DNA from 2 places in the Plantibacter sp. 2H11-2 genome. Region 2 is predicted to be linked to the other one. Evidence: predicted binding sites of a transcription regulator. Region 2 holds the regulator's gene; the other holds the start of a gene.
The links. The regulator LexA, encoded in region 2, represses DNA repair genes until DNA is damaged. The targets are predictions, from matches to a motif close to TCGAACANNTGTTCGA.

Region 1 (15,680 bases), on a different contig from region 2:
CATGGTTCCCTTCGCCGCGGATCGACACCCGCCACCGTCCATGCCCCAGGATGCTCGAGCCGATCGCGACCGGGCGATCGAGGTCGACCAGTGCCCGCCCCTGCTCGACGTGGAGCTCGACGAACGCGTCGATCGCTCCGAGCCCGGCCGGATCGGGCCCTACACCCTGCGGATCGACACCATTGCGTGCGAGGACCTCGGCGAACGTGTCGCCCTCCACGTCGCGCAGGGCCAGCGCCCGCTCCGGACTGATCGCACCGGTGAGGAGACGCGAGCCGAGGCACGCGACGCCGAAGCGCGAGCCTTCCTCCTCCGGGAAGACGGCGACGACGATCGGCTTGGTCGGCTCGAAGCCTCGCGAGCGCAGGTGGTCGATCGCGATCAGCGCCGATGCGACCCCGAGTGGTCCGTCGTAGGCGCCACCGCCTGGGACCGAGTCGAGATGGCTCCCGGTGACGACCGCACCCGCCGTCGAACGTGACGGCACATGCCACCAGGCGCGGATGACCCCGTTGCCGTCGATGTCCACGTCGAGGCCACGGCGCTCGGCCTGACTGACGAACCACTCCCGCAGCTCGAGTTCGGCGGAGGAGTAGACGGGCCTCGAGTAGCCTCCCCGACGCTGATCCCGACCGATCCCCGCGACCTCGTCCAGGAGGGAGACAATGGTGTCGTGCGTCACCGGACGGCTGCCAGGCTCGGCCGGAACATCGCCGGCACATCGTCTCGGCCCTCGACCAGCGCAAGGGCGTATTCGCCGATGAGCGGGGCGAACTTGGCACCGTGGCCGGAGCAGGGCGCCAGGACCGTGATCCCGTCGACACGGTCGATGACGAAGTCCTCCGTCGGGGTGTTCGTGAACAGGCAGGTCGTCTCGGCATACGGTTCCGGAACGAGGCTCGGGAGGAACTCTCGGACGTAGGCGACGACCCGTCGGCGGTTCGCGTCGTCGACGAGGCCGTCATGATCGGCGGCCGAGGGGATGCGCCTGCCGCCGTTGTACTCGGCGACCTTCTGACCACGCCACTCGGCGTCGCGCCCACCGGGGAGCCCGTAGACCTGCATCCGCTCGGACTTGTGGATGAAGGTGGGCAACACTGAACCGGATCGCGCCGGATCTTCCGCGTCGACGCCGATCCGGTCCCGATACGGGAAGTGGTACGCCTGCTCCTGACTGACCTCGAGGGCCGGGAACGCGTCGAGGAACCCGCCCGGCAGCGCGAGCTCGCCGAGGAGGTCCGGAAGCCAGCCGCCGGCTGCGACGACTACCTGCTCCGCATCGAACGCCCTGCCCCGAGATCCGAGCACCCGGTACCCGGTGGCAGTCCGCTCGACCCGCTCGACCGGCTGATCGTTCAGGACCGTGGCCCCGGCGCGGACGGCGGATTCGAGCATCGCCATCACCGCCTGCTCCGCGTCGATCACGCCGGCTCCCGGGTGCCACAGAGTGGGCGTGTCGAAGCCGATGTCCCAGCGGGCTCTGGCTTCGTCCCGGGAAAGCAGCTCGTGATCGATGCCGTGCTCGGCCAGCACCGACGCGAGGTGCTCCGGGCGACGGGTCGCACCGAAATCGAGCGCACCCGTCTGCGTGATCAGTGGACGCCCATGCTCCAGGCCGAGCTCGTCCCACCCAGACGCCGCCGCGAGGACGAGACGGGTGTAGGACGCCTCCGGGTAGGCATAGCGGAAGATCCGGGCCGATCCGTGGGACGATCCCCACTCGTTGGCCGGGCGACTCCGCTCGAGGACGGTGACGTCGTGCCCGGCCTGGGCCAGGCGCCAGGCCGCCGCAGCACCGGCGAGCCCGGCTCCGATGACGATGACGCTCGTCATGCGCGTGCTTCCTGGTCTTCGTCCTCATAGGCGCGCTCGGCGTGGGCGTGCTCGTCGATGCCGGCGACCTCGTGCTCCTCGGGGATCCGCAGACCGATGGTGATCTGGATCACCTTCGCGATCACCCAGGTGACGATGAACGAGTAGGCGAGGACCGCGACGGTCGCGATCGTCTGCACGCCGAGGAGTTCGAATCCGCCGCCGTAGAGCAGACCGGAGCGTCCGTTCGGAGCCGCATCCGTCGCGAACACCCCGATGAGGAGCGTCCCGATGATGCCTCCGACGAGGTGGACCCCGACGACGTCGAGGGAGTCGTCGAACCCGAGCCGGAACTTCCACTCGATGGCGAGGCAGCAGACGACGCCCGCGATGGCCCCGATGATGATCGCACCGATGGGCGAGACGGCGCCGCAGGCGGGGGTGATCGCCACGAGGGCGGCGATGATCCCCGATGCACTGCCGAGGCTCGTGACCGCTCCGTGTCGGAGTCGATCGACGATGGACCAGCCGATGAGGCCGGCACAGGCGGCGACGGTGGTGTTGAGGAACACGACGCTCGCCGCATTGCCGGCTGCCAGCGCCGAGCCGGCGTTGAAGCCGTACCAACCGATCCAGAGCAACCCGGCGCCGACGAGGACGAGCGGGCGGTTGTGCGGGCGGAGCTTGCCGCCCCAGTCCTTGCTCTTGCCGAGCACCAGGGCCAGTGCGAGCGCCGCGACGCCGGCGTTCATGTGCACGGCCGTCCCGCCCGCGAAGTCGACGGCACCGAGGGTGTTCGCAATCCATCCACCGGTCGCCGTGTCGTTCGAGAAGGCGAACACCCAGTGTGCGATCGGGAAGTACACGAACGTCGCCCAGAGCCCGGCGAACAACAACCACGCGCCGTACTTCATGCGACCGGCGGCGGCACCCGCGACGAGTGCCGTCGTCACCCCCGCGAACAGCAGTTGGAACGCCGCGAAGAGTGCGAGCGGGATGCCGGCATCGGGGTCGTCGACGAGTGCCTGGTCGAGCCCCGCGAACTCGAACGGGTTCCCGATGAGTCCGAGCCCGCCGACGGAGTCGCCGAAGACGAGCGAGTACCCGAAGGCCACCCAGAGCAGCGCGACGAGGCTGGCCCCGCCGAAGCACATGATCATCATGTTGAGGATGCGGCGGGACGAGACCATCCCGCCGTAGAACAGAGCCAGGGCCGGGATCATGAGGGCGACGAGCGCCGAGCTCGTCAGGATCCAGGCGACGTTTCCAGCGTCCACAAATCACTCCATCGTTCGAGGTGCACAGCGGCCGGGCGGCCACAGCGTCGGGTTCGGGTGGAACAGGTGTCGGTGCTCGGTGCCGGACGGCGGTCAGGCCAGGTCGGGGGCTTCCCAGAGGTTGAGCTTCGTGCCGATCCTCTGCTCGACGGCGTTCTCGTAGATCGTCTTCGCCCACGCGACGTCCTCGACGCCCATCCCACCGACGCTGAAGAGCACCGGCTGCTCGGGGAACTCTCGCCCGACGGCGTTCCCGTCGAAGACGTCTCCGATGTTGACCACGCGGGACTCGTCGAGTTCGCCGGTCCCGATGAGGTCCTGCCAGTAGAGGCCGATCATGCCGAACGCGGTCTCGTGCGACGGTGCCGGGTACTCCTCGGCCCACGCCTCGTAGATCTTCTTCGCGTCCGCGATGAGGCGCGCCTTGCCGGAGAGGGTGTACTCCTTGTCCATACGCAGGTTGGCGGGCAGGCTCAGGAAGGCGCCCGGCTTGATCCAGTCGCCGTCGATGAACGGGTAGTTCTCCGAGCCGACCAGGCCGGTGACGGCTTCGGAGACGATGTCCGAGTCGCGCACAGCGGCCTCGACCGTCTCGGCGATCTCGATCGTCGTGAACTGCGGGTAGTGCTCGCGGACGTAGTCGGCGAACGCCTCGGAGGTCGACCGTCGGCGCCCGTGGATGCGGATGGTGTCGAGCGAGGGGCGGGCTGTGGTCATGGCGTGCAGGGCGCTCTTGTTCATGGCGCCGGGCCCGATGATGCCGAGTGACTTCGCGTCCACCGGTGCCAGGAGCTTCGCGGCGGCTCCCGGCACGGCAGCAGTGCGGTAGGCGCTCTCGAGGTTGCCGGACATGATCGCGTAGGGCGCGCCGGTGTCCTTGTCGTTGAGCACGATGAGGTGGATGGAGCGCGGGAGGCCCCGCTCGCGGTTGTCGACGTTCGACCCGTACCACTTGACGCCGGCGGTGTCGAAGCGTCCGCCGAGGTAGGCGGGCATCGCCATGAACCGACGGTCGGCGGCGTCCAGCGGCATGCCGGGGAACGGTGAGGTGGCAGGGAACCCGATCGGTGCTCCGTGCGAGTTGGCGGTCGGGCCGGCCATCCGGTAGTCACCCTTCGCGACGAGCACCAACACCTCCTCCATGACCTCCATGCAGTGGGCCATGTCCTTCATGCCGGCGGCGATGACCTCCGGTTCGCTCAGATAGAGCATGTCGATCCGGGTGTTCGGGGAAGCGTCTGCGGTCACGGGTGGTCCTCCAGGTCGGGGTGTGTGGTCCTCAGCGAACACGGTCGCGATCCCCCTGGTCAAATACCGATTCGAACCTCGATTGAGAGCGTTCCGCTCGCAATCTGGACGAAACAGCGCGGTAATACGAGGGTCGTATCGTCGATGGGATGGAGCTCCGCCAGCTGCGCTACTTCCTCGCCGTCGCCGAGGAGCTCCATTTCGGTCGCGCCGCCCGACGGCTGCACATGTCGCAGCCACCGCTGAGCGTCCAGGTCGCACGACTCGAGCAGGAGGTCGGCACCGCGTTGTTCGACCGGTCGACGAGGCGGGTGGCGCTGACCCCAGCTGGACGTCACCTCCAGGCGCGGGCGAGACACATCCTCGAGGAGCTCGACACGGTCCGGGGTGAGATGCGCGACTTCGTCGACGGTCTCGCCGGGGAGGTCACCGCGGGGTTCGTGAGTTCGGCCAACTACACGGTCCTCCCCGGTGTCGTGCAGCTGTTCCGGGCGAGCCGCCCCAGGGTGACGCTACGCCTGGTGCCGTTGACCTCAGGAGAACAGTTCGACCGGCTCCGCGACGGCACGCTCGACGTCGGGATCGTCCGTGACGAGGTCCCGCAGACGCCATCCGACAGCTCTCCAGCGCTCACCACCGAGGTCGTCTTCGAGGAGCGTCTCGTGGCGTGCCTCCCGGTGGGTCATGCGCTGGCGGGCCGACCCGAGGTCACCGCGGAGGAGCTCATGGACGTCCCGATGATCTCCTACCCGCGGGCGCTCATGCCAGGATTCGTGGACCGCGTCGCGGAGGTCCTCGGCACGTCGAGTCGGACGCAGGTGGTCGAGGAGGTCGTCCATCAGGAGACCGCACTCGGGTTCGTCGCGGCCGGCGTGGGCATGACGATCCTGCCCGAGTCGGTGCGGCAGCTGGTGCCCCCGTCGATCGTCGTCGTGCCGCTCGCCGGGTCGCCGACGACACGCCTGCTGGCCGCTCGTCAGGAACGGGCGGACGAAAGCCCGGTCCACGACGCGTTCATCGCGTGTCTCCGTGATGCGGCCGCGCAGCTCGGGTGAACGCCCACTCGAACACCGCGCGTCCGCCTCCCGTCTCGGCGGCGTAGCCCAGGTGTTTCTGCCCGGCCTGGACAAACGAGTCGCGTCTGTCCAAGCTGGGACCGATGACCGACACCCGCGACGACTTCACCATCCGCCGAGCCACCCCGGACGACGTCCCCCTCCTCCAGGAGTGGAGCTGCGACGAACCGGTCGCCTGGGTCGATCCGGAGCGGCTGACCGCCGAACTCGCGAGTGGGAACTATCGGCCGGAATGGTCGTGGATCGCCGAGCAGGACGGTCGCCCGGTGGCACGAGCCCTCTGGTGGGGCCAGGCGGACGCGAACCGGCCCGCCACACTCGACTGCCTCACCACCACGGTCGAAGTCGCGGAGCCCGAACGTGTCGGCGCTGCGCTCATCCGCGCTGGACTGGACGCCTTCCGCGCAGGTCCCGCACTGGAGTTCAACGTCGATGTCTCCCCTGCCTGGGCTGATGACGCCGCCAGCGTTGAAGCGGTGCGATGGCGCCAGGAGGCGGCACGCGCGGCTGGGTTCTCACGCACGACCGAGCGGGTCAGTTTCGCGAGGTCCAGCTCCGATCCCGTGCCGGCACGATCGCAGCGCCTCCGTTTCGTCGCCGCCCCGGACGACGCGTTCCACGAGCTCTTCGCCCTGGTCGCGACCGGCACCCTCGATGCGCACACGCAGGACATGGTCGCGCGCGAAGGGCTCGATGCGCTCGCGGACGACGACCTGGCGTTCTACCGTTCGCTCCCCGGCGAACGGGACGCCTGGCGGGTCGCAGAGCTGCTCGACGGGACGATCGTGGGATTCATCATCCCGACGAGGACGGCGTACGACGCGAGCATCAGCTATCTGGGCGTGTTGCCCGAGCACCGCGGACACGGTTACGTGCACGACCTCCTGGCGGAGATGGTCCACGTGCACCACGGGTCGGGGCAGGGCCGGATCGTCGGCACCACGGATGCCGCGAACACTCCGATGCGTGGCGCGTTCGAACGAGCCGGTTTCTCGGTCACGCGCGTTCGGATCGTGCACGAGCAGTAGGTTCGCCCCGGGCTCGGTTCCGACCGTCTCAGTTGAGCACCGCGACACGGTCGGCCGCCGCGCTCGTCAGACCCGCGACGACCGCAGCACGCGGACGACCCCGGAGTAGACCGCGAGCCAGATGATCAGCTGCAAGACCGCAGCGACGAGGAGCGGCAGCACGAACGACCCGCTTTCGGCGGAGGACAGCCAGAAAGCTTCACCGACCGTGCCGGCGATCCCGACCGCCGAGACCGTCAGGAAGAGCGCGCGCGACGCCACCGCTTCCCGACGGTCGACGGTGTCCGTCGCTCCGGTCCGACCCTTCAGCGGGTCGGTGGTCTGCGGTGTCACGTCGGTCGACACGGAGATGGCGCGGATGATGCGGTTCTCGGAGACCTGCAGCCGGAGCAGGATGACGACGCTCGTCAACGCGACCGCGAACCCGATGAGGACCACGAAGCCGAAGAGCGCCCCGCTCTCCCCCACCCAGAACGGACCGAGGACGGTCACGGTCGCGACGGAGAGGGTGGCGGCCACGACGAGTGCCACGGACGAGACGAGCCCGAGCGCCAGGCGGCCCGGGCGACGGTACTCCAGGAGCAGGACCTCCAGAGCGACGTCGCCGACCTCAGGCTGTCGCTGTCCAAGCTCGGTGGCACTGATCCACGCTCTCGCCTCAGGTCGGAGCAGGAAGGCGTTCCAGGCTGCCTCCGTGGATGACGCGGCCCGCGGCCTCGATGGCGCTCGCCGCAGGGCCGGCTGGCGGGTTCGCTCGGGGTGCATGTGCCGACCTTACGCCGACCGCGTGCCGGGGGAAGGCGACAGGGCCACCCAGAACCGTCCGCACGGCGCGGCCGAGTTCGCCGAAGTCGGGTCCATCGAAGCTGAGCCGGTGATCACGGTCGAGGCTTCAGCCCGTCGAGCATCACCTGCAGGAGGAGGGGCAGGTCTTCGGGAGTACCGAGCCGCACCGCGTGCTCGATTCCGCACACGAGGTGCGACAGGCGATCGACCGTGAGATCGGCGCGGACGGCACCCGCGGCGCGGGCCGCCTCGAGGACGGTCGTGAAGGATTCGAAGATCTCGCGTTTGACGTTCCGCACGGAGTCGGCCTCGTCCTCCGGCGAGAGGAGCACCGTCTGCAGACCGCCGTCCTCGAGCTGCAGCCTGAGTGCCGAACCGAGGTAGAGCGCCAGCCCATCGCCCGGATCCGGCTCGGCTGCGGCACGCCGAGAGGTATCGAGCATCGCGTCGAGCGCGTCGGCTGACAGCGCTTCGATGAGTGCGTGGACCGTCGGGAAGTGCCGGTAGACGGTTCCGACCCCGACCCCGGCCTCGCGGGCGACGTCGTTGAGTCGAAGCGTCGCGCGGTCGTGGGTCCGGGCGACATCGAGGATGATCGCCCGGCTACGAGCTGCGTCGGAACGGAGAGTGGCCATAGGACCACTTTACGCCAAACGGATGGCCTATCCGCTTGTGCTATGGTCCAAACGGATAGATCATCCGCTTAAGAAGTGAGGAAAATATGACCTGGGACCCCACCCGCTTGCCAGACCAGACCGGACGAACCATCGTCGTGACCGGTTCCACCGCCGGAATCGGGTACTTCGCCGCAGAGCAGCTCGCTGCCGCTGGCGCGGACGTCGTGCTCGCCTCCCGATCGCATGACAAGCTGCGGCGGGCCGCCACCTCCATTCGAAGCCGAGTCCCGCAGGCCCGGGTCCGCCACGTGCCACTCGAGCTCGGCTCGCTCACCGCCGTCGACGAGGCAGCTGCCGAACTCGCCCTGCTTCCCCGTCTCGACGCCGTCCTGCTCAACGGCGGTGCGATGAGCATGAACCGACGCGAGCTGACTGCGGATGGATTGCCCCTCCTGCTCGGCACCCATGTGGCCGCCAATGCCCGACTGCTGGCCAGGTTGCTCCCGACATTGGTCGCCACGGCCGTGGATCATGGCACGGTGGCTCGAGTCGTCCACACCTCGACCGGATTCGTCCAACTGCTGCGTGTCGGCGTTGACGACCTCCGCCAGGTGCCCGCGATCGGGGTCGTGGCCTACACCAAAGCCAAGACCGCGACGGAGGTGTTCGCCTTCGAGCTCGACCGCAGGCTCCGAGCGGCCGGACTGCCCGCCGCATCGGTCGTGACCCGGCCCGGTGTCGGCGTCGACGCGAAGACCCCGGAGCGACCTGGAGTCCGCGACGACACGACTCCATATCAGCGGAATCCCTACACGCCTTGGGCACAGGGCAAGGACACCGCCGCCTGGTCCGCGGTCAGGGCGCTCACGGATCCCGAAGTCCGGGGCGGCGAGTACTTCTCGCCGGTCGGCCGACTTCGGGGCGCTCCCGTCGCCATCGCTCCACCGGCCAGGACTGCCACGCCGGCGAGCGACGCGGCGTCGTCCCTCTGGCGGCAGGTCGAGGACCTCGCTGGCGTGCCCATCGACGTCGGCGCCTGACGCGAGGCAAGCCCGGTGCCCGCCTCGTCGAGCCGGCACGTCCGGTGGGATGGGCCCGGCCTGATGCGGTGCGTGTCATCTCATTGGGCATCGACAAACGTACGGAGCACCTCGACCCACTGCTCATGCGCGTCAAGGTGCGCATCATGCGATGCGCCACTGAGATCGACGCGACGGGCGCGCCTGCCCCTGCCGACGAAAACCGCCTTCTGATCCTCGGTGAACATTCCTGCGTCTGCGTAGACCACGAGGGTCGGCACGGCGATGCTGTCCCACTCGCGCCAGCGAGGCTCGCCGACCGCCTCGATCGTCGTCTGCATCACGTCCGCATCGAAACGTGGGATCAGTCCATCGGCTGTCTCCTCCAGATCCTCGACCCAGGCACGTTCGAGCGGCCCGTCACCAAGCTCGACCGCCGCTTCCGATCGACTTGCGAAGGGGACGTTCCACGACCGGAAGAAGTCGCCGAGAGCTCGGTGATCATCCGCCGTGCCACTGCCCTGGTTCCCTTCGAGCATGACCAGCGCGCGAACGAGATCTGGCCTACCGGCAGCCAGGAGCATCGCGGTGTGCGCACCCATCGACTGCCCGATGACGATCACCGGTTCTGATGTCTCGGCTTCGATCACCCGTGCGACATCCGAGACGTACGCCGCCCGAGAGGTGTCCGTCGGCCGCCTCGTACTCTCCCCGTGGCCGCGCTGGTCGATGAGGACGACCGATCGTCCGGCGAGCGCTCGAGCCGTTGGAAGGAACTCCCGACTGCTTCCGGCGAGTCCGTGGAGGATGACCGCCGCCGGCTCGGAACCCTCGAACACGGTGTACGAGATCGTGACCCCGTCGTCGACGATCAGCTGCTTCCGTGTCGAGACCATCAGTCCAGCCTAGGAGGCGTTCGTGCGCAGCCAGGCCGGGAGCGGCCACCGCTAGCCTTACGTCATGCAACGCAGGGGTGTGGGCGCATGACGATCGACGATCTTCTCGCGGAATCAGACGACGGATGGTCTCGTAAACCACGGACCGTGCGTCAGGTGCTGGGAACGCTCGGGGTAGCCATCGGCTGTATGGCCGGCTTCGTCGTCCTCGTCGTCGCGCTACTGGGGTCGTTTCAAGGCAGCTACAGCTCGTTCCTCGAGGGTGACGTGTCCGTCTGCGGCTACGCAGGCGTGGATTCGGTCTGCCAGCAGGAGCTGCGGGAGCAGGTGCGCACCACGATGCACATTCCGCTCGCCGAGGACGTCCGCGTCGAGAAGCTGCGTCGCTACGGGTTCCCCGATCCGATCTATCAGGCCCGGTTGTCGTTCCCGAGCGCCGCCGATGCGAGGGCTGCCGGTTACACCGTGCTGGAGGTGAGACCGAGCGGCTCAGCCATCGTCGTCGTGAAGGCGAACGGCTGACTCCTGACCCATCCTTGCTCGACGGCCGGCGGCGCCGCCGTCACCAGGCCGCGAGCATCCGGTCGGCCGTGCGCAGCGACAACGCCATCTGCGCGAGGCCCGGGTTCGCGGAGAGCGCGCTCGGGAACGTGGAGTTGTCGCAGATCCACAGGTTGTCGATGTCGTGCGATCGACCCTCTCCGTCGACCACGCCGTCACTCGGATCGTCGCTCATCCGGCACGTACCGAGCGTGTGTGCCGTGCGCGCCAGCACCCTGGTGCTCCGCGCACCGGCCGCCGTGAGGATGTCCGTCATCGTGCGGATGGCGTGGCGGTCGATGGCCCGCTCGTTGTCGCCGGGCGAGAACGAGATGGTCGCACGCGGCAGACCCCACTCGTCCTCCTCCGACGAGAGTTCGAGCCGATTGCCGTCGGCGGGCAGACACTCGGCGTTCATCCCGATGCCGGCGTTGTACCGTGCCGCGTCGAGCTCGTCGACGAGCTCAGTGCCCCAGAGACCGCCGCCGCGCACGAGGATGGTCGCATAGTTGAACGGCATGACGCCGAGGCTCTGGAGCAGATACCCTCCGGCGAAGTCAGCACCGTCAGGGCGGACGAAGTCCTCGGTGATGAGCGCAGACGGGTAGCCGCGGTAGCCGCGGATCTGCTCGTCGAACCGCCCCCACACCTGCACCGCACCATGGGCGAGGAAGTTCCGGCCGACCTGACCGCTGGCGTTCGCGAGGTCGTTGTGCAGCAGGAGCCGAGGGGTCTCCACCCCGCCGCCGGCCAACACGAGCACCTCGCAGCGCTGCCGCTTATCGACGCCGTCCTGGCGATAGACGACGCCGGTCACCCGACCGCGGGCATCCCGCTCGATGGTGTGCACGACGGCGTCCGGACGGATCTCCGCTCCCGCCGCGATCGCCGCCGGCAGGTAGGTGATGGCCGTCGTCGCCTTCGCACCGTGGCGCTCGCCCTGGTGGATGGAGCCGACGTTCGTCGTGGCTCGTCGGAGGCCGTGGTGCGGCTGATCGCGGTCGCGCGTGATGATCGCGGCGGGTGCGTCGGTCGCCCGGATGCCGAGCGACTCTGCGCCCTTCGCCATGAGGTCAGCCGGGGCGTTCCGCTTCGGCGGCGCGTACAGGTAGGTGCGCGACGGGTCCCACGGATACGGCGTCGGCCCGGAGACACCGATGGTCGCCTCGACCTCCTCGACGTAGCGGGTGAACTCCGCATGGTCGACGGGCCAGTCGCGCCCAAGACCGGTCTCGCTGCGCAGACGCAGGTCACGGGCGTCCGGACGGGGCGTGAACGCACCCCAGTGGACGGTGCCACCGCCGACGCCGAACCCGCTGTTGTTCGGGCCGAACGCCGTCGGAGCGTCCCCACCGCTGAACCGGCTGGACATCCAGTTGATCGTCGTCGCGTCGATCTCGTCCGGCGTGGACTCCGCGGGGTCGTGATTCGGCCCGGCCTCGAGCGCGACGACGCGCAGCCCCGCCTCAGCGAGTCGCGCGAGCAGTGGTGCGCCACCCGCACCGGTACCGACCACCACGACGTCGACGCTGTCGTCGAGGTCGTAGGTCTTCATCGCGTCCAGGTTCACGCTGCGTCCTCCTGCTGCTGTGCGGGCGTGGGGGCGGGTGCGGCACCGAGGTCGGAGGGCTCCCAATCGTCTCTGGTGTCGGCACCCAATTCGCGGTAGCCGGCGAAGTCGACGTCCTCAGCGCCGGTCGCGAACCCGTCGTAGCCGACGCGGGCCAACGACGCGGGGTGGATGAGCCACTCCCGCGTGACGTCCACACGCAGGTCCTCGAACCAGCGCCGCAGATCGTCCGCGTCGATGGCGCCCCCTGGAACGCCCTGGCCGTCGATCACGGCACCGATCAACGCATCCTGACCGTCGGTCGAATCCGGCCAGGCGACTCGGAGGTCGTCCAGCCCAGCGCGGTACGCCTCGTCGTCCGTGAGCCCTCCGACCGGCCGCCATCCGTCGCCACCACCTGCTGCGAGGTCGGCGTCGACCCGCGCGGCGACGTCGATCCGCCCACCCGCCGGCTGCGGAACCAAGCGATCGGCGACGGCGCGGAGCAGGTCCAGCTGTTCCATGCTCAGCGCGCGGGGCCGATACCGGGGGTTGTCCGGCAAGGCGCGTCGTGCCAGCGCACTCCGCACCCGCGGCGTGGTCCGCGGGGACGCGATGACGAGCCCCCACTCCGCGGGCACGATCGCACTGTGTGCAACGATCTCGTCCCACAGCTCGGAGATCGCGCGCGCCACCTCGACCGGACGTTCGGAGGAGAGCAGATGTCCGGCTCCAGCGAGCGACACGAATCGGGCCCGGGGGTAGATGTCCGAGAGCAGCTCCGGCTGCACTGCGGCTCCGAGTGCATCGTCCTGGTCCCCGGCGAGCACGGTGCACGGGAGGTCGAGGGTGCCGACGGAGGACGCGATATCCTCCACGCTGCCCTGCTCGAGCCAGCGGTGCCACGCGACGGGCGACATGGCCTGCACGGACGCCACGGCGGCGGCCTGCAGCTCGGCCGGCAGGGGCGCACCCACGTTGTCGTCCACGAAGGTCTGCGCGTCCGCCTCGGCGATTGACCCGTCCTCGACCCAGCTGAGCATCTGGTGGCGCTTGGCGTCCGGCATCGGCTCAGGCGTGGGCGGTGACGGCGCGAGAAGCACGACACCGAGGAGGCCGAAGACGGGGACGTCGCCGTCGCGGACCCGGGCGGCGATCCCGGCGGCGACCTTGCCGCCCATGCTGTGGGCGCACAGCAGCCAGGGTCCGCCGTCGGCCTGCTCCGCGATCACGGCGAGGGCAGCGTCGACCTGCGACTCGACCGAGCCGTCCGGCGCGTCGGCCGTGTCGCCCTGGCCGGGCAGCTCGACGGCGATCACCCGGAACCGAGCGTCGAGCTCGCGAGCCACCGGCGCGACCGCGGCGGCGTCGAGGCCCAGCCCGGGGAGGAAGAAGACCGTGCACGCAGCCGCGGTCACGGGGTGACCATGCCGCCGTTGACGTTCAGCGTCGCCCCGGAGACGTAGCCGGACTCCGCCGAGGCGAGGTAGACGTACGCCGGCGCGAGCTCAGCCGGCTGCCCGGCACGCTGATAGGTGTTCTCGTCGTCGAAGTGCTCCATCTGCTCGTCGGAGACGCCGTCGGAGACCTGCAACGCGGTCCACACGGGGCCCGGAGCGACCACGTTCACGCGAATCCCGCGCGAGGCGAGCTGCAGGGCGAGCCCCTTCGAGAGGTTGTTGATCGCGGCCTTGGTCGCCGCGTAGTCGAGCCGGTCGGGTGACGGCTTGTACGCCTCGAGCGACGCCGTGTTCACGATGCTCGCGCCCTCGCCCAGGTGCTCGAGTGCCGCCTTGGTGACCCAGAAGTTCGCGAACACGTTCGTCCGGAAGGTCTCCTCGAACTGCTCGTCGCTGAGGTCCTCCACCCGGTCGACCGCGATCTGCTTGCCCGCATTGTTGACGAGGACGTCCAGGCCTCCGAGGAAGTCCGCGGCCTCCGCGACGAGCCGACGGCACTGGTCGGCGTGCGAGATGTCGGCCACGATCGCCTTGCCTCGGCGCCCTGCGTCGGCGATGAGCGACAGCACATGCTCGGCGTCCTCCTCCTCACCTGGGAGGTGAGCGATGACCACGTCCGCGCCTTCGCGGGCGAACGCGATCGCCGTGGCCGCACCAATACCGGAGTCGCCACCCGTGATGAGCGCCTTCCGACCGGTCAGGCGTCCGCTGCCCCGGTAGCTCGCTTCACCGAGGTCGGGAACGGGGGTCATCCTGGCCTGCACGCCGGGCTCCGGCTGGTGCTGCAGCGGGGGCTCGACCCGGTCGTACTGGGTCACGGGGTTGGTCAGGTCGTACTGGTCGCGCGGAGACATGACGACCACGCTAAACGAGACGCAGGCTGGAACCGGTGGGGTTGCACTCAGCGCGTCCGGTGGTGCAGTCGTCCGACGGAGGGCCTGCGTTCGGGCCGCGTGATCCATGCGCGGAGCACGTCGTCGCCGATCGGGTCAACAGAACGACGAGGGTCCGCCCCAGCCGCCCACCCAGGCCGCCACCCGGGGATCAGGCCGGAGCTGGTGGACGCCGTCGGCGACGAGCTGCTGCGTCTCGAAGGCGGCGGGTGTGCCCCAACGTTCCTCACGCCGCCTGGCCCGCCGGGATCGGAGGTGGCCGAGCGACGCGCCGTCCGTGTCGACCAGCTCGACGGTGCCCACGTCTCCGGTGCCGAGGCGGTCGACGAGATCGACGATCCACGTCGGGTCGAGGATCACGATCGGACGGTCGAGCTCCCACGTCACCCGAGCGTCGACTCCGGCTGATGCACGGAGGACGCGCGGGTCTCCCCCGAGCTCCTCCGCTCCGCCGTCTTCGAGGACGAACCGGGCCTGCGGGAAGGCACTGAACAGCGAGTCCGCCGCGACGAACCGAGCGGCCGCCGTGTGGACGCCCCGCAACCGCACGGCGAGATCCGCCGTGTCCGACCACAGCGCCCGCGGCGCGGACCCCGCCACCGGGATCGACGAGAGGAGCCGCATGGTCTGGGCGTTCGCGCGGTCCATGCCTGAGCCGTCGCGCTCGGCCCACTCGGGGCCGTCGTGCCAGGCCACCGCGGTCGGGACATTGGCGAAGACCGCTCCCGCCTGCCACATGCGGTGCGCCCACTCCCAGTCCTCACCGCCGTACGAGGTGAAGGACTCGTCGAATCCGCCGACCTCGTCGAACAGGCTCCGCGAGCATGCGATGACCGCGCCGATCATGAATCGATAGGAACGGTCGTCGGCGTCGCGCAGATCCCGACTGCGCGCGTACTCCTCGGCGAGCCACGCCGGTTCGGCGAGCTCACGGCCGGCGGCCGCCTCGGCGACCGGTGTCTCCGGGGCGATCCCGCTGAAGTCGGCGTGGCGACGCCGCCCCACCGTGACTGCTTCGGGCAACAGGGCGGGGAGCCGCGTGAGCGCGCGCACGTACCCCGGCTCGGGGACCGTGTCGGCATCGAGGAAGCACAACACCTCGCCACTGCTCGCCCGCACGCCCAGGTTGCGGACGGCGGCAAGCCGGAACCCCTGGTCCTCCTGCCGGACGAGGATCACGTTCTCCGGCACCGACACGTCACCCGGGGATCCGTCGTCGGCGACGATCACCTCCAGGAGGTGACGCGGGTAGTCCTGCGCGGCGAGGGCGTGCAGGGTCCGCAGCAGCTCGCCGGGCTGGTCGTAGTGCGCGACGATGACGGAGACGCGCGGCAGCGGATCAGGATGGACGTCGTCGAGCGTGTCCCACCGGTTGCCGACGATCCACGGCTGCGCACTCCCGGTCACGCGTTGCGCCACACGGAGAGCAGGGCCGCGAGTCGGTCGACGGCAGCGGCGACGAACTCAGGGTGGGACGCA
Region 2 (15,680 bases):
TGCGCGATCGCCCACAGCGCGGGGCGGCGTACGGCGAACTCAGTGCTCGACGTCGGATCGAGGACCACGACGTCCGTCTGCTCGCTCGCGGCCGCCAGTGCGACCCGGACGCCGTCGGCCGGGATCGGCCTCGCCGTCCGGTTCCACGCGGACATCGCCTGCACCGAGCTGAACACCGGGAGCACGGTGCGGCCGTCCGGACCGGTCACCGTCACGATGGACAGCTCCTGCGACTTGTCGACCAACTGGCCGTGCTCGTTCTCGCCGGCCTCACCGAGGTGGGCCACGAGCGGGATGAGCAGGCGGGAGTCCCGGAACGCGTCGACGACCTCGGCCTCGCCGACCTCGCCGGCCCGGAAGCGTCGGAGGGACTCGATCAGCCGCTCGGGCGCACTGCCGTCGTCACCGGAACTCGCGTTCGGCTGGAAGCTCCGACCGGCCCAGGGCTGGCCGGCCGAATCGGCACCACCCATCGCACGCTGGGCATGCCCGCCCGACGGACCGTGCCGGTCGGGCGCGGAGGAGTCGTCAGCGGCCCGAGACATCCAGCGCCTCGGCCAGGGTGAACGCGCCGTTGTAGAGCGCCTTCCCGATGATGGCGCCCTCGAGCCCCAGGGGGACCAGCTCGCGCAGCGCGACCAGGTCGTCGAGGCTCGAGATGCCGCCGGAGGCCACCACCGGCCGCTCCGTGCGCTCGAGCACCTGTCGGAGCAGTTCGATGTTCGGCCCCTGCATCGTGCCGTCCTTCGTGACGTCCGTCACGACGTAGCGTGCGCAGCCCGCCTCCTCGAGACGGTCGAGGACGGTCCACAGGTCGCCGGCGTCCTGCGTCCACCCGCGAGCGGCGAGCGTCGTGCCACGGACGTCGAGGCCGACCGCGATCGCCTCGCCGTACTGGGCGATGACGCTCGCGGCCCACTCGGGGTTCTCGAGCGCCGCGGTCCCGAGGTTCACGCGTGCGACGCCCGTCTCGAGCGCCTGCTCGAGGGAGGCGTCGTCGCGGATGCCGCCCGACAGCTCGATGTTGACGCCGCGCGCCTTCGAGATGACCTTGCGGATGATCGACCGGTTGTCGCCACGACCGAACGCGGCGTCGAGGTCGACGAGGTGGATCCACTCCGCCCCCTGACGGGCCCAGTCCAGGGCCGCGTCGACGGGCTCGCCGTAGTTCGTCTCCGAACCGGCCTCGCCGCGCGTCAACCGGACGGCTTTGCCGTCCACGATGTCGATCGCGGGGAGCAGCGTCAGTCCGGCCGTCGTGTTGAACTCGTTCATGATCCACCGTCTCTTCGGGAGCTGCGAGCCCCTCGGTTCCCGGCGCACAGCATGCCTCGTGGCACAAGCACCTGATCCTAGTCGGCTACAGGGTGCCGAGCCAGTTGGACAGCAGACGGATACCGGCGTCGCCCGACTTCTCCGGGTGGAACTGCGTCGCCGACAACGGACCGTTCTCGACGGCCGCGAGGAACGGCACGCCGTGGGTCGCCCAGGTGAGGCGTGGCTCTGGGAACGGCGGCATGACCTCGAGGGTCCACTGCTGTGCGGCATAGGAGTGGACGAAGTAGAAGCGCTCGTCGGCGAGGCCGTCGAAGAGCACGGACCCCGCGTCCGGCGACACCGTGTTCCAGCCCATGTGCGGCAGGACGGGAGCCTCGAGTTCCGTGACCGCGCCTGGCCACTCCCCCAGGCCGTCGGCCTCGGAACCGCGCTCCAAGCCGCGCTCGAACATCACCTGCATCCCGACGCAGATGCCGAGGACCGGACGGCCTCCTGCGAGACGGCGGTCGATAACCTCGTCGCCGTGCGAGGAACGGAGGGCGCCGATCACCGCGTCGAAGGCGCCGACCCCTGGCACCACGAGACCGTCGGCGGCCTGGGCGGCTTGGCGATCACCCGTCAGCACGACGTCGGCGCCGGCGAGCTCGAGGGCCTTGACCGCGGAGTGCACGTTGCCGGAGCCGTAGTCGAGGACGACCACCGACGGGCGTGCACTCACAGCGCGCCCTTCGTCGACGGGATGCCCTGGACCAGGGGGTCGAACGCCTTCGCCTGCCGGAAGGCCCGCGCGAACGCCTTGAACTCCGCTTCGGCGATGTGGTGCGGATCGCGACCGCCGAGGACGTTCACGTGCACGGTGAGGCCCGCGTTGAAGGTGATCGCCTCGAAGACGTGACGCACCATCGAACCCGTGAAGTGCCCGCCGATGAGGTGGAACTCGAATCCGGCCGGTTCCCCGCCGTGCACGAGGTACGGACGACCGGAGATGTCGACCACGGCCTGCACGAGGGCCTCGTCGAGCGGGACCAGCGCGTCCCCGTATCGCGAGATGCCGGCCTTGTCGCCGAGCGCCTGACGGATCGCCTGGCCCAGGACGATACCGACGTCCTCGACCGTGTGGTGGACGTCGATGTCGACATCGCCCGTCGCACGGACGGTCAGGTCGGTCAGCGAGTGCTTCGCGAAGGCCGTGAGCAGGTGGTTGTAGAACGGGACGGAGGTCTCGATGCTGCTCGTGCCGGTGCCGTCGAGGTTCAACTCCAGCTCGATGCTGGACTCGCTCGTCGCGCGCTGGATCCGGGCCGTGCGCTGCTGGGTGGTCATGGGATCCAGTGTATCGAGCGCACCGCCGCTGCACGCCGCGTGTCGACGGGTGGGCATCGTCGCGTCATGCGGCTGCACCAGGCCGTGCCGACGCCTATCGTTGAGAGGTCATGACTTCCACACCCAGCATCGCCCCGGCCGTCCCACTCGACGCGACGGAGATCGCCGCTCTCCGTGAACGGTTCCCGATCCTCGCCCGGGAGATGAACGGACACCCGCTCGTCTATCTGGACTCCGGAGCCACTTCGCAACGCCCGATCGAGGTCATCGACGCGGAGCGTGACTACGCGACGCACCAGAACGCCGCCGTCCACCGTGGCGCCCACCTCCTGGCCGCCGAGGCGACGGAGCTCTTCGAGGACGCTCGCGCCACGGTCGCCGCGTTCATCGGTGCCGACGAGCGGGAACTCGTCTGGACCTCCGGCGCGACCGCAGCCCTCAACCTCATCGCCGGGGCCATCGGGAATGCGAGCGCCGGCCTCGGTGGTGCTGCCGCCGAGCGGTTCCGACTCGGTCCAGGCGACGAGATCGTCGTGACGGAACTCGAACACCACGCGAACCTCATCCCCTGGCAGCAACTCGCCGCACGTACCGGTGCGACCCTCCGTCACCTCCCGGTCGACGACCACGGCGTGCTGCGCTTGGACGCCGTGGACGACATCATCGGCGAACGCACGCGCATCATCGCCTTCGCGCATGTGTCCAACGTCACCGGGGCGATCGCGCCGGTCTCCGAGCTCGTCGCCCTCGCCGAACGCGTCGGCGCGCTGACCGTGCTCGACGCCTGCCAGTCCGTGCCGCACCTGCCCGTCGACGTCGCGTCCCTCGGCGTCGACTTCCTCGTGTTCTCCGGCCACAAGATGCTCGGTCCGAACGGCATCGGGGCCCTGTGGGGTCGCCGCCGGCTGCTCGACGCCCTTCCCCCCTTCCTCACCGGCGGGTCGATGATCACGACCGTCACACTCGACGGCGCCGACTTCCTGCCCGCTCCGCAACGGTTCGAGGCCGGGACCCAGCCGGTGTCGCAGGCGATCGCCCTCGCGAGCGCCGTCCGGTTCCTGCAAGCGGTCGGCATGGACCGTGTCCACGCCACCGAGGCGGCCTACGGACAGCGTCTCGCGGCCGGACTCGCCGCCATCCCCGGCGTCACGCTCATCGGGCCGCCACCCAGGACGCCTCGCGCCGGGCTGGCGAGCTTCGACCTCGCCGGTGTGCACGCCCACGACGTGGGTCAGTTCTTCGACGACCGGGGCATCGCGGTCCGCGTCGGTCACCATTGCGCGCAACCACTCCACCGCCGGTTGGGACTCACCGCGTCCACCCGCGCCAGCAGCTACCTCTACACGACGGAGGCCGAGATCGACGCCTTCCTCCACGCGGCCACCCTGGTCGGTCCGTTCTTCGGGGTGTCCCGATGAGCGGCCTGGAGAGCCTCTACCAGGAGCTCATCCTCGACCACGCCCGCCAGCGCCACGGCTTCGGGCTGCGGGACGCGCCCGCCGCCGAGTCGCACCAGCTCAACCCCACCTGCGGCGACGAGGTCACCCTGCAGCTCCATCCCGGGCCCGACGGTCGTCTCGCACCGATCGCCTGGGAGGGGCACGGCTGCTCGATCTCGCAGGCGTCGAGCTCCTGCCTGAGCGACCTCGCAGCAGGCCTCACACCGGCCGAGCTCCAGGCCCTGGTCGACGAGTTCCGGACGGTCATCCGCTCGCGGGGCACGCTCGAGTTCGACGAAGAACGGTTCGGAGACGCCGCGGCGTTCAGTGGCGTCTCGCGCTACATCGCCCGCGTGAAGTGCGCCATGCTCCCGTGGGTCGCCGCCGAGGAGGCCATCTCCCGCCTGCCGTGAGCAGGCGCCCCACCTCCGCCCGGCTGAGTGCTGGTCAGGCGGGGCTGATCGCCGCGAGGGCCTCGAGGAACGCGGTCGTCTCCGCTTCGGTGCCCGCGGTCACGCGCAGGTGGTTCGGGATACCCACGTCACGGATGAGGATCCCCCGCGCCAAGAGCGACTCGAACGCCGCGTGCGGATCGGCGACGCCGCCGAACAGGACGAAGTTGGATCCGCTCCGCTTCGGGTCGTAGCCGAGACGCCCGAGCTCGACGACGAGGCGATCGCGCTGCGTCCGGATGTCGTCGACCATCGCCAGCATCTCGTCGGCGTGCCGGAGCGCGGCGGTCGCGGCCGCCTGCGTCAGGGCGCTCAGGTGGTACGGGAGCCGGACGAGTCTCAGCGCGTCGACGACCGCGGGGTCGGCCGCAAGATACCCGAGACGGACCCCGGCGAAGGCGAAGGCCTTGCTCATCGTCCTGGAGACGATCAAGCGCGGACGCCCCTCCAACAGCGTGAGCGCGCTCGCCTCGTCGTCGGGAGCGAACTCCGCATACGCTTCGTCGACGATCACCATGCCCCGCGACGCCTCGTACACCGCGGTGACGGTCTCGAGCGACAACGGTGTTCCGGTGGGGTTGTTGGGCGAGCAGAGGAACACGAGGTCGGGATCCGCCTCGGCCATCTGACGCGCGGCGGTCTCGGGCGAGAGCTCGAACTCGGCGTCACGCGTCGCAGGGATCCACCTGGTGCCGACACCGGCGGCCAGGAGCGGATACATCGAGTACGTCGGCGTGAACCCGAGGAGCGATCGCCCGGGACCGCCGAAGGCCTGCAGGATGTGCTGGAGCACCTCGTTCGACCCGTTCCCCGCCCAGATCTGCTCCGGGACCACCCCGTGACCCAGGTATCCCGCCAGCGCCTCCCGGAGTTCCGTGAACTCGCGATCGGGGTACCGGTTCACCGTGAGGACCGCGGAGGCGAGCGAGGCGACGATGTCGTGCGCGACCGCCTCGGGGATCGGGTGCGTGTTCTCGTTCACGTTGAGCGCCACCGGCACCAGGGCCTGGGGAGCGCCGTACGGGCGCTGTCCTCGGAGGTCGTCGCGGATGGGGAGGTCGTCGAGAGCGGTCACTCCACAATGCTAGCCACTCCGACCGGCGCACTCACTCCGCCTGACGCTCCCGACGAAGGACCTCGTGCCGGGGGCTCGCCGGGTTCAACAGCGAGTGGCGTCGCCCGTAGGCGAAGTACACGATGAGACCGACCACGAGCCAGACCCCGAACCGCAGCCAGGTCTCCCAGTGCAACTGCAGGATCAGGAAGCCGGACGCCAGGACGCCGAACGCCGGGACGAACGGCATCAACGGCAACCGGAAGGAGCGGGGCTCGTCCGGCTTCGTGTACCGGAACACGATCACCGACACGCAGACCACGATGAAGGCGGCCAGGATGCCGATGTTCGTGAGGTCGGCGACCTGCTTGATCGGGAACACCCCGGCGAAGACGGCTGCCGCGCCGCCGGCGATCCAGGTCACCCGCTGCGGCACACCTCGCCGATCCGTGCGCGAGAACCACCGCGGAAGGAGACCGTCGCGACTCATCGAGAACCAGACGCGGGTGACGCCCAACAGGAACGTCAGCATCACGGTGAGGATCGACAGGACGGCGAACACGGAGATGATCGTCGCCACCACGGGCAGGCCGACGCTCTGGAACGCCGATGCGAACCCGGCGGTGGGGTCGATGTCGGTGTAGTTCTGCATGCCGGTCAGCACGAGGGTGGCCGCGACGTACAGGAGCATGGCGATGATGAGGGAGAGGATGATCGCCTTCGGCATGTGCTTCTTGCCGTCCTTCGCCTCCTCGGCCGCCGTACTCATCGCGTCGTATCCGAAGACCGCGAAGAAGACCGTCGCGGCACCGGCGAACACCGGCCCGAACCCGCTGGGGAGGAACGGGTCGTAGTTCTCACCGTCGATATAGAAGACACCGAGGCCGATGATGAACAGGATGAGCAGGACCTTGATCCCGACCGCGACGAGCTCGAATCGACCGAAGGCCTTCGTCCCGCGGCTCAGGATGAAGGTCACGAGGAGACAGACGAAGATGGCGGGGAGATTGACGAGGCCGCCCTTCCCCTCGTCGGCGGTCGAGGTCATCCAGGCCGGCATGTGGATCCCGATGCCGGACAGGAAGGCGTCGAAGTAGCCGGAGATCCCGATCGCGACCACCGCGACGATCGCGATGTACTCGAGCAACAGGTCCCAGCCGATGAACCAGCCGATGATCTCGCCGAGCGCCACATACCCGTAGGTGTAGGCGGACCCGGCTCTCGGGATCATGCCGGCGAACTCCGCGTACGACAAGGCTGCGGCCGCGGAGGCGAGACCCGCGATCAGGAACGAGAAGAGGACGGCCGGCCCCACAGCGGGCGAGGTCTCGCTCCCATGAGCGACGAGTCCGGCAAGTGAGAAGATCCCCACCCCGATGATGCCGCCGACCCCGATGGCCGTGAGTTGCCAGAGCCCAAGGCTCTTGAACAGCTTCGAACCGGAGGTCTCATCCTCGATCTCCGCTATCGGCTTCTTCCGGAGCAGCGAGCGGCTCCGATCGTCTGTACTCATGCTTGCCTCCGACGATGCTGCGGGCGTCGTTGCACCGCGCCATCGACGATAGCTGAGAACCAGCGCGGAGTGACCCGCCGATTGTCGGCCTACTCGGCCGCGTAGCGCTGCGGGATCGCCAGGCGCTGCCCGGGCTCGACACCGGCGGTGCTGAGCTGGTTGAGGTTCATGATCTCGGCGATGACGTCGCGCGGGTCGGCGTCGGGCGCGATGGACTCGGCCAGCTGCCAGAGCGACTCGCCCGGGTCGACCGTGATGTACGTGAACGTGGCTCCCGCCGCCGCCGTGTTGGCCGCGGCACCGCCTGCGGAGAGTCCGACGACCGCGACGCCGATGACCAGCGGGATGGCGGCGAGCGTGGTGAAGACGACGCGACCGCGCTTCGTCAGGCGGAGTCGGCGTGTGGACGGTGCGTCTGACGTCGGTACCTGCGCCGTCCGTGCGGGAAGCGCCCGGTGGGACCCGATCAGTGCTGCGCTCATGTCAACCCTCCAAGAGTGTGCTCATCGTGTGATGAGGACTCGTACCCGACACTCGACCAGGAGTGCCGGATACGAACCTGTGTTCCGAATATATCTTCGATTGTTCGAATACTCAACCCTGTCTTCGTACCTGCGACGCGCGGGATCGGCGACACGCTCGAACAGATGTTTGTCTGGAGGAGCTGGTGCGGATACAGTTTCGAGTGTTGGAAGCAGTACACCACCACCCACCGACATCGGTCACCGACAGCCGATCAGGGCAGGAGCGAAGATGGCAGCGAACACGGCGGGCGACGGAGCCCGGGAGCGCCAGATCGGCGGCACCCGGCGACGGAAGAGCCTGAGCGACAAGCAGCTGGCGATCCTCGACGTCATCCAGCGTTCGGTCTCACAGCGCGGATATCCGCCGAGCATGCGCGAGATCGGCGACGCCGTCGGGCTCGCCTCCCTGTCGAGTGTCACGCACCAACTCGGACAGCTCGAACTCAGCGGATACCTCCGACGCGATCCCAACCGTCCCCGCGCCATCGAGGTGCTCATCGACCTGCCGAGCGCCGTCGAGGGCAGCGATCCCGACTCCGCTCCCCCGGTCGGCGACGCCGCCATGGTCCCGCTCGTCGGTCGCATCGCCGCCGGCATCCCGATCACGGCCGAGCAGCAGGTCGAGGAGATCTTCCCCCTGCCCCGCCAGCTGGTCGGCAAGGGCAGTCTGTTCATGCTGAAGGTCGTCGGCGACTCGATGGTCGACGCCGCGATCTGCGACGGCGACTGGGTCGTCATCCGCGAGCAGAAGACCGCCGAGAACGGCGAGATCGTCGCGGCGATGCTCGACGAGGAGGCGACCGTGAAGGTGTTCCGCCAGCGCGACGGTCACACCTGGCTGCTCCCCCGGAACTCGGCCTTCGAACCGATCCTCGGCGACCACGCCGAGGTCCTCGGCAAGGTCGTCGCCGTGCTCCGGACGGTCTGACCGACCGGACCATTCCGCGACACCGACGAGGGCCGGGACGATCCGTGGATCGTCCCGGCCCTCGTCCGTGCAGGCCCCTCGACGTCAGCCGGTCGCACCGACCCGTGCGCGGACCGCACGCGTCGCCTCGACGATGTTGGCGAGGGAGGCGACCGTCTCCTCGTAGCCTCGCGTCTTGAGTCCGCAGTCCGGGTTCACCCAGACCTGGCGCTGCGGGATCCCCTCCAGCGCGATCTCGAGCAACGCGGTCACCTCCGCGACGCTCGGCACCCGAGGCGAGTGGATGTCGTAGACGCCCGGGCCGATGCCGTGGTCGAAACCACTCGCCCGGATGTCGGACACGACCTCCATCCGAGACCGTGCCGCCTCGATGCTCGTCACGTCGGCGTCCAGTCGTCGGATCGCGTCGATCACCACACCGAACTCGGAGTAGCAGAGGTGGGTGTGGATCTGCGTCTCGGCGCGCACGCCCGCGGTCGCCAGCCGGAAGGAGCCCACCGACCAGTCGAGGTACCGCCCCTGGTCGGCCCGCCGGAGCGGGAGCAGTTCGCGGAGTGCGGGTTCGTCGACCTGGATGATGCGGATGCCGGCCCGCTCCAGGTCGGCGATCTCGTCACGCAGGGCGAGGGCGACCTGGTTCGCCGTCTCGGCGAGCGGTTGGTCGTCGCGCACGAACGACCAGGCGAGGATCGTCACCGGGCCCGTGAGCATGCCCTTCACCGGCTTGGTGGTCAACGACTGCGTGTAGGCCGACCACTCGACCGTGATCGGCGCCGGCCGCGAGACGTCACCCCACAGGATCGACGGACGGGTGCATCGCGAACCGTAGGACTGCACCCACCCGTGCTCCGTCACGGCAAACCCGTCGAGGTGCTCGGCGAAGTACTGGACCATGTCGTTGCGCTCGGGCTCACCGTGGACGACGACGTCGATGCCGAGGTCCTCCTGCAGCGCCACGACGCGCCCGATCTCCGCGCGCATCGTCTCGACGTAGGCCTCCTCGTCGAGCGTCCCGGCGACCCGCTGCGCGCGGGCGCGACGGATGTCGCCGGTCTGCGGGAAGGAACCGATCGTCGTCGTCGGGAGGAACGGCAGGCCGAGCGCCTGCTCCTGCGCCGCGGCGCGCTCCTGGTAGTCGCCTCGGGTGAAGTCGGCTGGTGCGAGCGCTGCCGTTCGTGCGCGGATGGCGGCATCGACGACGCCGGGCGCGGCCAGCCGATCGTCGAGCGCGGCCGACGCTGCGGTGAGCTCGGCCGCGATGGACGCACGCCCCCGGGTGAGGCCGCGTGCGAGGACCGCGATCTGATCCACCTTCTGGTCGGCGAAGGCGAGCCAGCTCCGGAGACGGGGGTCGAGCCTCGTCTCCACCGACACGTCGTGCGGGACGTGCAGCAGGGACGTCGAGGTGGACACCGCGAGCTGTGGGAAGCGCTCCACCGCGCGCGCCAGGAGATCGGCCGCGGCCGCCAGGTCGCCACGCCACACGTTGTGGCCGTCGATCACTCCCGCGACGACGGTCTTCGTGGCGAGTCCGGGAGACGACTCCGGCAGGCCGCCTCGGACGAGGTCGACACCGACAGCCTCGACGCCCGAGGCGGCCAGCACCGGGAGGGCGTCGCCCAAGGCGCCGTAGGGAGCCGCGACGAAGATCGCCGGTCGGTCCGACACGGCGGACAGGACGGCCGTCGATCGTTCGAGCGCCGCGAGGACCGTCGACCTCGGCACGTCGAACGTCTCCGACACCAGTGCGGGTTCGTCGAGCTGCACCCAGGGCGCGCCGGCAGCGGCGAGGCGCTGGAGGAGTTCCGCGTAGACGGGCAGCAACGCCTCCAGTCGATCGATCGGGGCGAATCCTACTGAGGCCCCCTCGGCCGCCTTGGACAGCAGCAGGAACGTCACGGGGCCCACGATGACCGGCCGCGTCACGTACCCCTCGGCGAGGCCCTCGCGGAACTGCTCGACCACTCGGTCGTCGGAGAGCGCGAACGGGGTCGACTCGCCGATCTCCGGGACGAGGTAGTGGTAGTTCGAGTCGAACCACTTCGTCATCTCGAGCGGGGCGAGGTCGCCGGCGCCACGAGCGATCGTGAACGCCCCGGCGAGGTCGACCCGGCCGTCGGCCCCGACGAGCGACGAGAAGCGCTCCGGGACGGCGCCGACGGTGAGCGCGGCGTCCAGGACCTGGTCGTAGAACGAGAAGCTCTCGGGGATCGCGGCGTTCGTCGGATCGAGGCCGAGCCCCGCGAGGCGGGCACGCGTGGCGGCGCGCAGCTCGGAGGCCGTCCGCTCGAGCGCTTCGGCGTCGATCCGGCCGGCCCAGAAGGACTCGACGGCGCGCTTCAGCTCCCGGTTCGGCCCGATGCGCGGGTAGCCGAGGATGGTGCCGACGGGGAATGCGGAGGTGGGGATCATCGTGCGTCCTTGCTGGTGAGTGGATCGGGGATGGGATGGCGGACCGGTCGGTCGCCTTGCATGGGGATGCCGGCACGGTGCAACACGTCGAGCACCGTCCGATGCTGGTTGAAGGCGTAGAGGTGGACGCCCGGCGCACCGCCCGCGACGACGTCGCGGATGAGTCGGGCGGAATACTCCGTGCCGATGTCGATCCGTCCCGCTTCGTCCGGCTCGACCTCGAGTGCGATGGCCAGGTCGCTCGGGAGCGCCTCGCCGCTGAGCTCGAGCACCCGACGCAGCCGCGCCGGACTCGTGATGGGCATCACGCCCGGCAGGATGGGCATGGTGACGCCGTGACGTCTCGCACGTTCGGCGAAGGCGAGGTAGTCGTCGGCATGGAAGAAGAGCTGGGTGATGGCGAGCGTCGCCCCCGCCGCCTGCTTGGCCAACAGGGTGTCGAGGTCCTGCGTCGTCGACCGGGAGCGCGGGTGACCGTTGGGGAACGCGGCGACCGCGATCCGAGGCCGACGGCGTCGACCGAGCTGCACCGCGCCCGGGAGTCCGGCCAGCGACCCCTCGGCGTACGGCTCGTGCTCGGCACTGACCCGGCCGATGAGCTGCACGAGTTCTGCGGCACTCCCCAGATCACCGAGGAAGGCGTCCCCCTCGACGGCTCCGGCGGGCGGGTCGCCGCGGAGCGCGAGGAAACTGTGCACCCCGGCATCGAGGAAGTCCTTGATGAGTCGGCTGGCCTGCGCGTGCGTCGAACCGACGCAGGTGAGATGGGCCATCGGATCCACCGAGGTCGACGTCCTGATGCTGCGCAGCACGTCGAGGCTCGCCGTTCGCGAGGAACCACCGGCGCCGAAGGTGACCGAGATGAACTCCGGGCCGGCGGCGGCCAGGTGCTCGACCGTCCGTGCGAGCGCGACGCCGCCGTCGAGCGTCTTCGGCGGGTACAGCTCGAACGAGAAGGGGGTGCGCCTGGGACAGGCGGGCTCCGTCGTGGTCATGAGGTCTCGTCTCGGTGGCAGCGGATCGAGAGCCGGCGACCACGCAGCACGCAGCGGTTCCGCTGGTGTGTCGTGGGCGGGTGCCGGGCTCGGCTGTCGCTCCGAATCCGCCGGTGAGGGCGGGTACGATGCGCACGACGATAGCAACGCCCGACGATCCGCGCGACGGACATCCGCCCGACAGCGTCATCCTGCGACACATTCCCCCGGCGGCGCTCCGGTCCTACGCTGATGCCATGACCATGGGCACCAGGCACCGGGGCGCCGAGCGCCGAGTACCCGGTTCGCGCGTCATCGCGTCCTGCGTGGCGGTGGTGATCGCCCTGTCCGGGTGCACGACCGCCGGTTCGCCCGTGCCCCGGGCGACACGCGCAGCCTCAGCCGAGGACATCGTGGTCGAGTTCCGTCAGAACCGGGACCAGTACGCGAGCGACGCCGCGATCGTCCGGGTCGGTAACGGCGGCGACCACGACATCACGATCGTCGGACTGGAGCTGGCGGGGGCGGCGTTCACCGCGCCGACCGTCCGGGACCGATCCTCGACGGTCCGCGCTGGACAGACCACGGACCTCGCCGTCGAGCTGCCACCGATCGACTGCGACGCACGCGACGGGGACGTGCAGGTCGATCTCCTGCTCCGACTCGACGACGACTCGGTCCTGTCCGCCGCCGACCTCCCCGATCCGACGAACGCGCTGCAGCGGATCCGTGCCTCGACGTGCACGGTGGCGGCCGTGCAGCGCATCGCCGAGGTGGCCGCAGCTCCCGGGATCCGCCTCGAGGGTGCCGGAGCCACGACGGTCGCCGTCCTGACGATCAGTGCCGTGCCGACCGGCGCCGCGGGTCGGCTGCAGCTCGTCGCGCTGCGCTCGACCGTCCTGCTGCGACCGGCGCCGACGGACGGCGGCGGTGACCCACCCCAGGACTGGCCGCTCAGCCTGACCGTCGACGCCGCCGACGGCCCGCAGTCCATCGAACTGCGGATCATGCCGACCCGGTGCGACCCGCACGCCCTGGCGGAGGACAAGGTGGGGACCCTGTTCCCACTCGTCGTGCGGATCGACGACGGCCCGGAGGCCGTCATGACCCTGCCGCTCGACGCCGACACGGCGGAGGCTCTCAAGGATGCCGTCCGCGCGCGCTGCGCGTGAAGGTTCTGCTCAGCCGGCCACGGCGGGTGCCGGGACGACCTCGGCGAACGGCGCGAGGGCGGCGGCGAGCTCGGCACCGACCAGGGCGTGCACGATCGTGCCACGCTCGTCGTAGTCCGTCGACAGCACCTTGCCGCGTTCGTGCAGCAGCGTGACCAGGTCTCCGCGGTCGAAGGGCACGATGACGTGGACCTCGTTGCTCGGCGACGGGATCAGCGTCTCGATGCGCTCCATGAGCTCATCGATCCCGAGACCGGTGCGGGCCGAGACGAAGACGGCGTCCGGGACGAGACCGCGGAGCACGAGCAGCTGGCCGTCGTCCACGAGGTCGGCCTTGTTGAACACGACCAGCTCGGGGATGTGCCGAGCTCCGACCTCACCGATGACATCTCGCACGGTGGCGATCTGGCCGGCCGGGTCGGTGTGCGCGGCGTCGACGACGTGCACGATGACGTCGCTGTCGGCGACCTCCTCGAGCGTCGAGCGGAAGGCCTCGACCAGCTGGTGCGGCAGGTTGCGCACGAAACCGACCGTGTCGGCCAGGGTGTACTCGCGTCCGTCGGAGGTCACGTTGCGGCGGACCGTCGCGTCGAGCGTCGCGAAGAGCGAGTTCTCGACCAGGACGCCGGCCTTCGTGATGCGGTTCAGCAGGCTCGACTTGCCGGCGTTCGTGTACCCCGCGATCGCGACCGACGGCACCGTGTTGCGGCGACGGTTCGCCCGCTTGGCCTCGCGCGCCGGCTTCATCGCCGTGATCGACTTACGCAGTTTCGCCATCCGGGTGTGGATGCGGCGTCGGTCGAGTTCGATCTTCGTCTCACCGGGGCCCCTCGACCCCATGCCGGCCCCGGCACCACCGACCTGACCACCGGCCTGACGGCTCATGGACTCACCCCAGCCGCGGAGGCGGGGCAGGAGGTACTCGAGTTGGGCGAGCTCGACCTGTGCCTTGCCCTCTCGGCTCTTCGCGTGCTGGCTGAAGATGTCGAGGATGACCGCCGTGCGGTCGATCACCTTCACGCCGACCGCGTCCTCGAGCGCGCGACGCTGGCTGGGTGCGAGTTCCGTGTCGGCGATCACCGTGTCGGCGCCGAGCGCCTGGACGATGGACTTCAGTTCCTGGGCCTTGCCTCGACCGAGATAGGTGCTCGGGTCGGGGTGCGGTTTGCGCTGCAGGAGCCCGTCGAGGACGACGGCGCCGGCGGTCTCCGCGAGCGCTGCGAGTTCGCGCAGGGAGTTCTCCGCGTCGTGGAGCGCTCCCTGCGGGTAGACGCCGATGATGACGACGTTCTCGAGCCGGAGCTGCCGGTACTCGACCTCGGTGACGTCCTCGAGTTCGGTCGAGAGCCCGGCGACGCGACGGAGGGCTTGTCGGTCCTCGCGGTCGTACTGCTCGCCGTCGTCGGAGCTGCCGCCCGATGCATCGCCGGTCTGCAACGCCGCGGCACCGCTGCCGAACAAGGTGTACCCGCTCGATCGGGACGCGGCGCTCGTGAGCACGCGCGCGACGACGTCGTCGGGATCGGTGACCGAGGCGTCGTCCACCACCGCCTCGACATCGACATCGGTGTCGTCTGCGTGGTCCTGGGGTGCGTCCATCGGTGGTCTAGGCATCGCGTTAACCCTACTTCCTCCTGGTCCGGTACCGTTCCTGTATGTCGAACGAGCACTACTTCACCGCCGAACCCGCGAGCGAGTTGCAGCTCAAACCGATCACCGCACGCCTCGGCGGCGTCGACCGTTCGCTCGTCTCGGCGGGTGGCGTCTTCAGCCCAGGCCACCTCGATCAGGGCACCCAGGTGCTGCTCGCGAACACCCCTCCTCCCCCGCCGACGGGCGACCTCCTCGACATCGGCTGCGGCTGGGGCCCGATCGCCCTGTCGCTCGGGCTCGCGTCGCCGGACGCGACCGTCTGGGCGGTCGACGTGAACGAACGCGCGCTCGACCTGACCCGGATCAACGCGGAACGCCTCGGGCTCGCCAACATCCGTGCCGTCCTCCCCGACGACGTCCCCGACACGGTCCGCTTCGCGACCATCTGGTCGAACCCGCCGATCCGCGTCGGCAAGGACGAGCTGCACCGCATGCTCATGCACTGGTTGCCGCGGCTCGAGGACGAGGGTGACGCCTGGCTCGTCGTACAGAAGAACCTCGGCTCGGACTCACTGCAGAAGTGGTTGCAGGAGCAGCTGCCGACGTCGTTCCACGTCGGACGTGCGGCCATGGCCAAGGGCTTCCGCGTCCTGCACACCCGGCGCCGGGAGCTCCGTTCGGCCTGACCGGCTCAGGCCAGGGTGATCGTCCCGGAGTAGACGAGCGTCGCAGGTCCGGCCAGCACCACGTGCTCGCCGTCTGCGCCGGGAACCATGCGCACCCCGAGCGCTCCGCCCGGCACCTCGACGCGCCAGTCGTTCGGAGCCGCCGCGCCCGCCCAGTGGCGGAACGCGAGCGCCGCGGCAGCCGTCCCGGTGCCACAGCTCAGGGTCTCGCCGCTCCCGCGCTCGTGGACGCGCATGCGGATCCGTGCCACGCCGTCGGCGATGAGCGGCTCACCCGGGACGACCAGCTCGACGTTTGCACCGTGCGGCGGTACGGGGTCGAGCTGTGGGAC

Region 1: the regulator LexA is predicted to act here: its motif matches at 4,397-4,412, upstream of ACQG07_RS00120 (tyramine oxidase subunit B).

The regions. Positions count from the first base shown of each region.
Region 1 is NZ_JBNBBL010000001.1:22,878-38,557, forward strand. It holds gene ACQG07_RS00105 (allantoate amidohydrolase) at 1-682, opposite strand, end outside; gene ACQG07_RS00110 (FAD-dependent oxidoreductase) at 679-1,833, opposite strand; gene ACQG07_RS00115 (ammonium transporter) at 1,830-3,089, opposite strand; gene ACQG07_RS00120 (tyramine oxidase subunit B) at 3,183-4,337, opposite strand; gene ACQG07_RS00125 (LysR family transcriptional regulator) at 4,487-5,392, shown strand; gene ACQG07_RS00130 (GNAT family N-acetyltransferase) at 5,497-6,441, shown strand; gene ACQG07_RS00135 (hypothetical protein) at 6,508-7,206, opposite strand; gene ACQG07_RS00140 (TetR/AcrR family transcriptional regulator) at 7,320-7,862, opposite strand; gene ACQG07_RS00145 (SDR family NAD(P)-dependent oxidoreductase) at 8,000-8,884, shown strand; gene ACQG07_RS00150 (alpha/beta fold hydrolase) at 8,965-9,759, opposite strand; gene ACQG07_RS00155 (hypothetical protein) at 9,847-10,281, shown strand; gene ACQG07_RS00160 (GMC family oxidoreductase) at 10,322-11,869, opposite strand; gene ACQG07_RS00165 (alpha/beta fold hydrolase) at 11,866-13,266, opposite strand; gene ACQG07_RS00170 (SDR family oxidoreductase) at 13,263-14,162, opposite strand; gene ACQG07_RS00175 (glycosyltransferase) at 14,298-15,608, opposite strand; gene ACQG07_RS00180 (WcbI family polysaccharide biosynthesis putative acetyltransferase) at 15,605-15,680, opposite strand, start outside.
Region 2 is NZ_JBNBBL010000006.1:245,585-261,264, reverse strand. It holds gene ACQG07_RS13890 (SseB family protein) at 1-545, opposite strand, end outside; gene priA (bifunctional 1-(5-phosphoribosyl)-5-((5-phosphoribosylamino)methylideneamino)imidazole-4-carboxamide isomerase/phosphoribosylanthranilate isomerase PriA) at 529-1,275, opposite strand; gene hisH (imidazole glycerol phosphate synthase subunit HisH) at 1,361-1,996, opposite strand; gene hisB (imidazoleglycerol-phosphate dehydratase HisB) at 1,993-2,601, opposite strand; gene ACQG07_RS13870 (SufS family cysteine desulfurase) at 2,712-4,019, shown strand; gene sufU (Fe-S cluster assembly sulfur transfer protein SufU) at 4,016-4,453, shown strand; gene ACQG07_RS13860 (histidinol-phosphate transaminase) at 4,488-5,567, opposite strand; gene ACQG07_RS13855 (amino acid permease) at 5,599-7,059, opposite strand; gene ACQG07_RS13850 (LysM peptidoglycan-binding domain-containing protein) at 7,149-7,541, opposite strand; gene lexA (transcriptional repressor LexA) at 7,813-8,511, shown strand; gene metE (5-methyltetrahydropteroyltriglutamate--homocysteine S-methyltransferase) at 8,596-10,923, opposite strand; gene ACQG07_RS13835 (methylenetetrahydrofolate reductase) at 10,920-11,918, opposite strand; gene ACQG07_RS13830 (hypothetical protein) at 12,155-13,069, shown strand; gene hflX (GTPase HflX) at 13,079-14,683, opposite strand; gene ACQG07_RS13820 (class I SAM-dependent methyltransferase) at 14,725-15,348, shown strand; gene dapF (diaminopimelate epimerase) at 15,354-15,680, opposite strand, start outside.